3 linked regions of the Victivallis lenta genome follow. The protein of the gene in region 1 interacts with the protein of each later gene in a pairwise test. Links are inferred from orthologs where the notes say so. Each region holds a gene or a part of one and is shown on either strand. Other genes may lie near its edges.

Region 1 (3,868 bases):
CGCATTGCAATCTCGGCAAATAAGGATTGACCGAAACCGCTGATATTGTCGAAAGACAACCCGGCAGGATCATGGATTTCGGGAGACACGCGCCTGCCGAAAGCACAGCCGCCATACACATAACAGACCGTGTACGCGCAGCCGTTTTGCCTTGCATATCAAGGCGGCTGAAGCGCTTCGCCTCAGCCGCCTTGATTTACGTGCGCGGAAGTGCTGTTACTCTTTCCCGCAGCACTTCTTGTATTTTTTACCGCTGCCGCAGGGACAGTCGTCGTTACGGCCGATCTTCGGCGCTGTACGGTGAACCGGAGACTGCGGCGCACTCTCCTCCGCCACCGGTTCGCCCTGCTCCGGCGGGAGCATGCCGGGCAGCGGCGGAAGATTCATCATTCCCTGCCCAAGCTCCGGAGATGAAACCGTGATCGAACCGCCGTCGAACTGGCCGAAGGTCTGGTGAATCAGCTCCTGCGGGAGCGTTGCGAGAATCTCCTCCAGCGTGGCCAGCCGCGTCATCGTCACCCGGAACAGGTTATTGGCGACATCGTGGTAAATCTGGTCCATCAGCGTTTTGAAGATCTTGTACGCCTCCTGCTTGTACTCGACAAGCGGGTCCTTCTGCGCATAAACACGCAGCGACATGCTCGAACGAAGCCCGTCCATGGCGTAGAGATGCTCCTGCCAGAGGCGGTCGATCGCTTCGAGAACCGTGTGACGCTCGAGATACTGCACCTGCTCCTCCGGCAGATCGGCGTTGCGCTCCTTGTACGCCTCCTCGATCCGGTCGACGATCTGCAGCGTCAGGTCGTCGGCGGAGGTCAGCCGCCCGTCTTCCGAAATTCCGGCGGTCAACTCCTCGTCCTTGAACGAAAGCGGGAAGGTCGCATTCAGATAGGCCAGAAGCGCCGACTTGCTGAAGCCGCCGCCCTTTTCACCGGCTTCCGGCTTGGAAGCGATCAGCTGGATCTGCGACTCGATCACCTGCTCGATCACGCCGAACAGCACATCGTGCGGATTCTCCGAAAGCAGCGCCTCCTTGCGGAGCCCGTAGATGATTTCACGCTGCTTGTTCATGACATCGTCGAAATCGAGCGTGCGTTTGCGGATCGCAAAGTGCTGCTGTTCCACCCGGCGCTGCGCGGTTTCGATCGACTTGGTCAGCCACGGATGCTGGAGTTCGTCTCCCTCCTCCAGGCCGAACCGGTCGAAAATTTTGACGATCCGGTCGGAACCGAACAGCCGCATGAGGTTGTCTTCAAGCGAAACGTAGAACTTCGACGAACCCGGGTCGCCCTGGCGCGAGCAGCGCCCGCGCAGCTGGCGGTCGATGCGCCGCGAATCGTGCCGGGAACTGCCGATCACATGCAGCCCGCCGAGCTCGGCCACGCCGGGACCGAGTTTGATGTCGGTGCCGCGGCCGGCCATGTTCGTGGCGACCGTCACGGCGCCGACCTGGCCGGCGCGCGCGACGATCTCGGCCTCGCGCTGGTGATTCTTCGCATTCAGCACGTTGTGCGGAATATTGCGCATTTTCAGCATGCGGGAGAGAATTTCGGAGTCCTCCACCGAAATCGTGCCGAGCAGCACCGGCTGCCCCTTTTCATGACGTTCGATGACGTCTTTCAGAATCGCATTGTACTTCTCGCGCTTGGTCTTGAAGATCGAATCGTTGTCGTCCTTGCGGATGCAGGGGCGGTTGGTCGGAACCACGATCACGTCGAGCTTGTAGATCTGATGGAATTCGTTCGCTTCGGTCTCGGCCGTACCGGTCATGCCGGCCAGCTTCTTGTACATGCGGAAGTAGTTCTGGATCGTAATCGTCGCCATGGTCTGGGTCTCCTGCTCGATCTGGACCCGTTCCTTGGCTTCGAGCGCCTGGTGCAGGCCGTCCGAAAAACGGCGGCCCGGCATGATGCGCCCGGTGTGTTCGTCGACGATCAGAACCTTGCCATCCTGCACGACGTAATTGACGTCCTTCTCGAACAGGCAGTAGGCCTTCAGCAGCTGCGACAGGTCGTGCAGCCGCTCGCTCTTGGCGGCGAACTCGGACTGGAACGCTTCGCGCTTCGCGGTTTTCTCCGTCTCCGAGAGGGATTCATCCTGATCGATCGCCGCAAGCTCGCTCAGCAGATCCGGCACGATGAACGCATTCGGGTCGTTCGGCGAAATCGCCGCGCGCCCGCGATCGGTCAGGTCCGCCTCATGCGTCTTTTCATCCATTGCAAAGTAGAGTTCCGCCTGAACCTCCTGCAGCATGCCGCGGTTCGAGTCGCTGCGCACGCGGGTCTCGAGCTTCTCAAGCGCCTTCAGGATCGCGCCGTCCTCAAGCACATGCAGCAGCTGCTTGTGCGTCGGCATGCCGAATTTGACCTGAAGCAGTTTCAGAAGCGCGACTTCGCGGTCATCCTCGGAAATATCCTCCCTGGAGAGCGTGGCGCGCGCCTCGCGGACCAGACGGGAGCAGAGCATATTCTGCTTGTTGTGGAGATCGGCGACCAGCGGCTGCAGTTCGCCGAACTGGTGGGTCGACATCGGCACCGGACCCGAAATGATCAGCGGCGTACGCGCTTCGTCGATCAGGATGCTGTCGATCTCGTCGACGATGGCGTAGTAATAATCGCGCTGGACCAGCTGGGAGGCATCATTGGCCATACCCATGTCGCGCAGGTAGTCGAAACCGAATTCGCTGTTCGTGCCGTACGTGATGTCGCAGGCGTACTGGGCGCGGCGCTCGTGCGGCGGCTGCTGGTTCTGCAGGCAACCGCAGGTCAGGCCGAGAAAGTTGTAGATGTTGCCCATCCAGTTCGAGTCGCGCAGCGCAAGGTAGTCGTTGACCGTGACGAGCTGGCAGTTCTTGCCGGTGAGGGCGTTCAGATAGAGCGGCATGGTCGCGACGAGGGTTTTGCCTTCGCCGGTGGCCATCTCCGCGATGTTGCCGCGATGCAGCGCAATGCCGCCGAGAATCTGGACGTCGAACGGAACCATGTCCCAGACCATCGGCTGCCCGCAGACCTCGATCTCCCGGCCGACCAGGCGGCGGCAGGCGTTCTTGACGGCGGCGAACGCTTCGCACATGATGTCATCGAGCGTTTCGCCCTTGGCGAGACGCGCCTTGAATTCATCGGTCTTGGCGCGCAGCTCGTCATCGGTGAGCTTCTGGTACTCCTCTTCGATGGCGTTGATTTTCCGGACGAGCGGCGCCATCTTCTTGAGGTCGCGTTTCGATTTCGTGCCGAATACGGCTTTGAGAATGGAAGTCAGCATCTTATTTCGACCCCGGCCGATCGATCGGCATATTTTGTTTGCAGAGCGGACATTCGGCCGGCTCGTAGGTCGGCAGCGAAAGCTTGAGGGCGCTTCTGAACGGAACATCGAACTTCGCATCGCCGCCGGAACGGTCGACGATCACCGCAATGCCGACCACTTCCCCGCCCATGCCGCGGACGAGATCGACCGTCTGCTGGACCCGGCCGCCCTTGGTGACCACGTCCTCGGCGACGAGGACCTTCTCCCCCGGCTTGATCGCAAAACCGCGCTTCAGGACCAGCCGGCCGTCCTCCTTGTCCGCGAAAATCGCGCGGACTCCGAGCGCACGGGCGACCTCCTGGCCGACGATCAGGCCGCCGACCGCCGGAGAGATCACCGTCTCAATCCCCTGCCCCCGGAACTGATCGGCGAGGAACCGGCAGACCGTTTCGGCCTTGTCCGGGTACTGCAGAAGCAGAGCGGCCTGAAAGAAGCGGCTGCTGTGCAGTCCGCTGCGAAGCTGAAAATGACCGGTCAGAAGCGCACCGGAATCTTCCAGAATTTTGATGATTTCCTGTTCCGTCATGGTGAACCTTTTCTCCTGTTTATGTTAAATCCTGACAAC
Region 2 (2,960 bases), on another replicon or contig:
GATGTTGAGGATGAGCGCGCATTCGTCGTCGCGCAACTGGGTGCCCTTCGCCGCATTAAACAGGGCGACCGGCGCAATTTCGACCGACAGGATCTTCCTGCCGGAGTCTTCGATCACATCGGTATAGCGGACAATCTGATCCGTTTTGACGGCAACGAACAACGCTTCGTACTCTTCGTGATCTTCGGAAATCTCGATCGTGCTGCCGTCTTCCTGCATTTCGCTGCGGCGATCTTCCCAGGCATGGCGGATCAACTGGTAATCCCACACGACTTCGCTCATCGCGTACGGCACCGTCTGGCGCGCCTCGTATTCGACCACGCGGGCGATTGCACTCTTGTTGCCGAGAAGCGACGGAAGTTTGCTCAGGCGGGAGAACGACGACTGCCCGGACAACGAAAGCCGGACCTGCCTGGCCGTAAAATTGTGTTCCGCGATCATTTCGTTGTAAGCCTGGGCAAAAGCGGAGTTGTCCCCCTCCTGCTCCTCAAGCTTGCGAAATGCGAACTTCCGGAGCATGACTGCTCCGCCGGGCGGAAAGACGAATTCGGCCATCTTCAAGCTGTCGCCGCCGACGTCAATCGTTAAAACCGTGTTCTCTTTTGGCATTTTAATGATTGTTCCACATGTTCTGCACCGGATGGCATCCCCGGCGCCATTGTTATAGAATGGTAATCAATTCACAAATCACTGTCTTACTTTTCCGCCGCGCGGCCGCCGGCCGGTTTGAGAAAATCGAAATCATCTATATCAAGGTAAGCCCAGGGAGTCAGATTGCGCGGAAGAATGGCGCCGGGAATCGTCAGAGCAGCTCCCGCATTCAGCTTGGAGAAATATTCGGCATAATCCTTGTCGGACATGCCGCGTTGACCATAGAACCCCGTGCCGATCACCGTGCCGGCGCGGTCCTTGAACAGAACCTCCATGACGAAGGTTCCGCTCGTGCTGACCACACTGGCCGAACCGGTGGACGGCAGATAGCGGTCCAGAATCTGGGGAGGGACAAACATCGTGGCGATATGTTTGCGGTTGTCGAGCGGAATGGTCCAGAACTCGCTCGTACCGGTAAAGAGGATCGGCTGCGCCCGGCCGTCCGACTGGCCGTTGAAGACGGCCCGGATGTTCATCGTTACGTCATCAATCCAGAAATGGCGCTGCCTCTGGGGCATGACGGGCGTGAATTCGACGGAAATCACCAGCCATTTGTTCCGCCAGGAACTGCTGGTCGACGGGGTGGAGTTCGAAGTATTTCGAAAACTGGGTGGATTGCTGGTGTTGAGAGTCACTTTTACCTTGGTGAACAACTCCTCGACCGCCGCAGCACGCGCATCTTGCGCGCCGTGCAGAAGCAGCGCGGTCAAGCCGACCAGAAACAGCCATTTTTTCATACGAAAATTTCCCCGCTGGATTTCCACTCTTTATTGTTTGTTATCGGCCCCGGCTTCGGCCGCGGCTTTCGAAGATTCGTCAACCGCCGCCGGAACCGCATCCGTCTTCGGCGTTTCGACGGGAGCCTCCATGCCGCTTTCGAGCTGACGGGTCACGGCGGAGGCGGAGTTGTCGTCCCGGTAGCCGTGGCCGATCAGCGAGGCAAGGATCAGCGCCAGAAGGAAAAAAACACCGGTCATGATCACCGTCGCCTTCGTCAGATGGCTGCCGGCCTGCGCCCCGAACACCGATTCGCCGATTCCGCCGAAAGCCGCGCCCATCCCGCCGGACTTCGACGGCTGGATCAGGATGATCCCGATCACCAGCAGCGAAAGAATCGCCACAAGTACGTACAGAAAAACGATCATATCAAATCGCGCCTTATCTTTTCGTTATGTTTCGGGATACGCGAGCACAAATACCCTATGCTCTGTATCCCGGCCCCGGTTAATATTAGCCCCCATCGAATAAAAAGTCAACCCCTTTTTACCGCCAGCCGGCTAATAATCTCAATTATTTTCCAAAATTGATGCCGTTTTTACTCGGCAATCGCATTGTGAACCAGCGCGGCAAAGCTGTCCGCCTTCAACGCCGCGCCGCCGATCAGGCCGCCGTCGATGTTGCGCTGAGCAACGAGCTCCTTCGCGTTTTCGGCCTTCATGCTGCCGCCGTACTGGATGCGGACGCCTTCGCCGACTTCCTTGCCGAACATGTCATTCAGAGTCATCCGGATGAAGTTGTGAGTCTCTTCGGCGAGCTCCGGCGTCGCGGTCTTGCCGGTTCCGATGGCCCAGACCGGCTCGTAGGCGATCACCACGTTGGCCATATCCTCCTTCGTGAGCCCGGCCAGGCCGCCCTCGAGCTGGGTGAACAGGACCTTCTCGGTCTTGCCGCTCTCGCGCTCTTCGAGCATTTCGCCGATGCAGACAATCGGCTTGAAGCCGGCGGCCAGCGCGGCCTTGACGCGCTTGTTGACCGTCTCATCCGTCTCGCCGAAATACTGCCGGCGTTCGCTGTGGCCGATGATCACATATTCGACACCGAGCTCTTTCAGCATGTCGGCGGCGATTTCTCCGGTGAACGCGCCGCTGGCGGCCCAGTGGATATTCTGCGCACCGAGCTTGATGTTGCTGCCCTTGATCGCCTCGGCGACCGCGGCGATGGTCGTGAACGGCGGGCAGACGACGATATCGGCCTTCGACGGGCAGACGTCGGCAACCAGTCCCTTCAGGGCTTCGACCAAGGCCTTGCCCTCGGCGGCGGTCTTGTTCATCTTCCAGTTTCCGGCGATAATGACTTTGCGATCCATACAAATACCTCTCTATTTTCTTCATTCATGCGTTGTGACATAAAGTGCCAAGGGGAAAAATAACACACCGCAACACATTTTGCAACCCCTAAGATGTTGATCGTCCGGGATTCATTCCGTTTTTTGCTTGGGAATTCCGAACAGTCATTTCTTTTTCACGGCGACCGCCGTCGCATGCTGGCTCCTCCGCCAGAGAATCCAGAGCGAAAAAAAGCCGGTGGAC
Region 3 (2,803 bases), on another replicon or contig:
ATCCAGATCGCGGACAACCTCAAGAAAGAGGGCGCGTTCATCCCGGGCATCAGCCCCGGGCAGCCGACCGCGGATTTTCTGGATACGGCGATGACGCGGGTTACGGCGGGAGGCGCGGTTTTCCTGATGGCGCTGGCGCTTTTCCCGATGTTCCTTTACAGCAGCTTTAAAATTCCGTTCATGGTCGCCCAGTTCTTCGGAGGCACGTCGCTTCTCATCATGGTCGGCGTGGTCCTCGATACGATGAGCCAGCTGGAGTCTCATCTGACCATGCGGCATTACGAGGGATTCCTCAAGAGCGGCAGACTGCGGAGCCGCAGCGGGAACTGATTCCGCGGCGGACGGCGCAGAGTGATATTGTCGGACTGGTCCGACCGGTTGCGGCTGGTCGAATCAGTCCTTTTCATTTTGGATGAAACATATGAGCAACTGTATTGCAATCGACGGACCGGCCGCGTCCGGCAAGAGCACCATCGCGAAGCGGATCGCGGAAAAACTGAATATCGCTTATATCAACACCGGCAGCCTCTACCGGGCCGTGGCGCTCGCTGCGCTGCGGGCGGGACGTGATCTCGCTTCGATCGACCGGGGTTTTCTCGATACACTGCAGCTCGAATATGCGAAGGATGCGGCGGGCGGCTATGAACTGAAGCTGAACGGGGCTTTTCCGGGTCCGGCGCTCCGGACGCCGGAGGTTGCGGCCGGGGCGAGCCTTGTGGCGACCCGGCCGATCGTGCGCGACTATCTGCTGGATGTCCAGCGCGGCTTTGCGGGGGAACGGATGGTCGTCATGGAGGGCCGCGACATCGGAACCGTCATCTTTCCGGATGCGGCCTTCAAGTTTTTCGTGACGGCCACCCCGGAAGAGCGGGCGCGCCGTCGGCTTGCCCAGGACGGCGAAGCGGCGGACGGCGCCACGCTGGCCGAGGTCGCCCGGGAGATTGCCGCGCGGGACAAACAGGACTCGGAGCGTTCGGTCGCCCCGTTGAAACCGGCGGCGGATGCCGCCGTGATCGATACGACCGGTCTTTCGATCGACGAAGCGGTCGACACCATCATCGGGCGGATGACCCGGCAGCAGGAGGAGAAGTGAGGATGTTCCACGAAATCGAGTACCGTGTTCCGTATGCCGACACCGACCAGATGGGGGTCGTCTATTATGCGAATTATCTGGAATATTTCGAGCGCAGCCGGACCGAGATGCTGCGTTCGGCCGGGCTGCCGTACAGCGAGCTTGAGAAACGCGGCGTGTTTCTGCCGGTTTCGGAGGCGTACTGCAAATACCATGCGCCGGCCCGTTACGACGATCTCCTGACCTTCCGTTCATACGTGAGGGAGATCAAGGGGGTCCGCATGGTGATCGCGTCCGAAGTGCGCAGAGGCGGAGAGCTTCTGGTTTCCGGCCATGTCACGCTGGTCAGCGTCAACGCCGACCGGAAGGTCTGCCGCATGACGAATGATCTGATGGAATCCTGCAAACAATTTTTCTTCGAACCGGAGAGCGAGCAATGAGCGATTTTCTTTCCACCAATTCACTTTATCCATTGAAATTCACGCCGATCTATCAGGCCAGAATCTGGGGCGGCACCCAGTTGAGCGACGTTCTGCACCGCGAGGTTCCGGCTTCGGAGGACCCGATCGGCGAATCGTGGGAGCTGGTCGACCGCGAGGAGGTGAACAGCGTCCTCGCCAACGGGCCGATGGCCGGCCGGACGCTGAATGAGCTGCTCCGGCATTACGGCCGCGAGCTGGTCGGGCGGCGGGCCAAGTCGATCAGCCGCTTTCCGCTGCTGGTGAAGCTGATCGACGCCGGCGACCGCCTGAGTCTGCAGGTGCATCCGGATGAGGCGGCCTGCGCGCGCATCGGCGGCGGCGCGGAACCGAAGACCGAGATGTGGTATATCGTGGCCGCCCGCAAGGGGGCGCAGATTCTGGCCGGGCTCCAGGGCCGGGCGACGCGGCAGCAGCTGGTCAGCATGCTGGATTCGCCGGAGGTCGAGAACCTGCTGCAGGTCTATCCGTCGCTGCCCGGCGACGCTTATTTCATCACCTCCGGAACGCTGCATGCGATCGGCGGCGGGAACCTGATCCTCGAGATTCAGCAGAACAGCGACACGACCTACCGGGTCAGCGACTGGGGACGGGTCGATGCGCACGGCAATCCGCGCGAGCTCCATGTCGAGAAGGGGATTCAGTCGATCAACTTCATGAACCGCACCTCGCCGCGCGTGGTCGGCGTCACGGACCAGGTTTCTCATAACCGCAAATTCGACGTGGTCAGCAACTGCCCGTTTTTCACGGTGACCGACCTGCGGCTGACCGAGCTTTGGACTGACGACACCGGCTCCTTCGGCAGCTTCCATATGATCAGCGCCGTGAACGGTCCGGTGACGGTCGGCAAGGTGGAGAACCCGGACCGTTCGGCCCGGCTTGCGGCGGGAGAGACCGCGTTGATTCCTGCCTGCTTCGGCAGTTACGTCATCGTGCCGGAACAGGCCGGCGAAACGACCGTAATCAAGACGACGCTGTAAAAAGGAACCGGAGAGATGGCATATCAGTTTGTTGCGGACCTCGAGAATTTTCTGCGGGGAAAATATGAGAAATTTCCGGCCGGAACGGTCATCGTGCCGGAGGCGTGTCCGCCGGGCATGACCGGAGATCTGACCGTCAACTGCTTCCGCTTTGCGAAAAGCTGCGGGAATCCGATGGCGGTTGCGGCCGAGACGGCGGCGTTCCTGAAGCAGCATGCCGATGTCGAGCAGGCGGAGGCGGTCAAGGCATTTGTGAACGTCACACTGAAACC

What was found.
Region 2: the proteins of secA (region 1) and secG interact in binary tests that used the Escherichia coli proteins (3 or more experiments, as listed by UniProt). The link is inferred for Victivallis lenta from one-to-one orthologs.
Region 3: the proteins of secA (region 1) and FYJ85_RS14305 interact in binary tests that used the Escherichia coli proteins (3 or more experiments, as listed by UniProt). The link is inferred for Victivallis lenta from one-to-one orthologs.

What each region holds. Positions count from the first base shown.
Region 1 is NZ_VUNS01000020.1:77,794-81,661, forward strand. Bases 17-3,652 are described here. They hold secA (preprotein translocase subunit SecA), read right to left. Parts: upstream 3,262-3,652; coding sequence 217-3,261; downstream 17-216. Other genes in these bases: pyrE (orotate phosphoribosyltransferase), read right to left, coding at 3,263-3,652. Outside these bases: more of pyrE, read right to left, coding at 3,653-3,829. UniProt on the Escherichia coli protein: Required for protein export, interacts with the SecYEG preprotein conducting channel.
Region 2 is NZ_VUNS01000003.1:105,631-108,590, forward strand. Bases 108-2,835 are described here. They hold secG (preprotein translocase subunit SecG), read right to left. Parts: upstream 1,797-2,835; coding sequence 1,419-1,796; downstream 108-1,418. Other genes in these bases: pilM (pilus assembly protein PilM), read right to left, coding at 108-609; FYJ85_RS04255 (hypothetical protein), read right to left, coding at 696-1,388; tpiA (triose-phosphate isomerase), read right to left, coding at 1,967-2,737. In the rest of the region: more of pilM, read right to left, coding at 1-107; FYJ85_RS04270 (hypothetical protein), read right to left, coding at 2,882-2,960. UniProt on the Escherichia coli protein: Subunit of the protein translocation channel SecYEG. Overexpression of some hybrid proteins has been thought to jam the protein secretion apparatus resulting in cell death; while this may be true it also results in FtsH-mediated degradation of SecY.
Region 3 is NZ_VUNS01000016.1:60,229-63,031, forward strand. It holds FYJ85_RS14305 (acyl-CoA thioesterase), read left to right. Parts: upstream 1-1,095; coding sequence 1,096-1,512; downstream 1,513-2,803. Other genes in the region: secY (preprotein translocase subunit SecY), read left to right, coding at 1-330; cmk ((d)CMP kinase), read left to right, coding at 422-1,093; FYJ85_RS14310 (type I phosphomannose isomerase catalytic subunit), read left to right, coding at 1,509-2,531; argS (arginine--tRNA ligase), read left to right, coding at 2,547-2,803.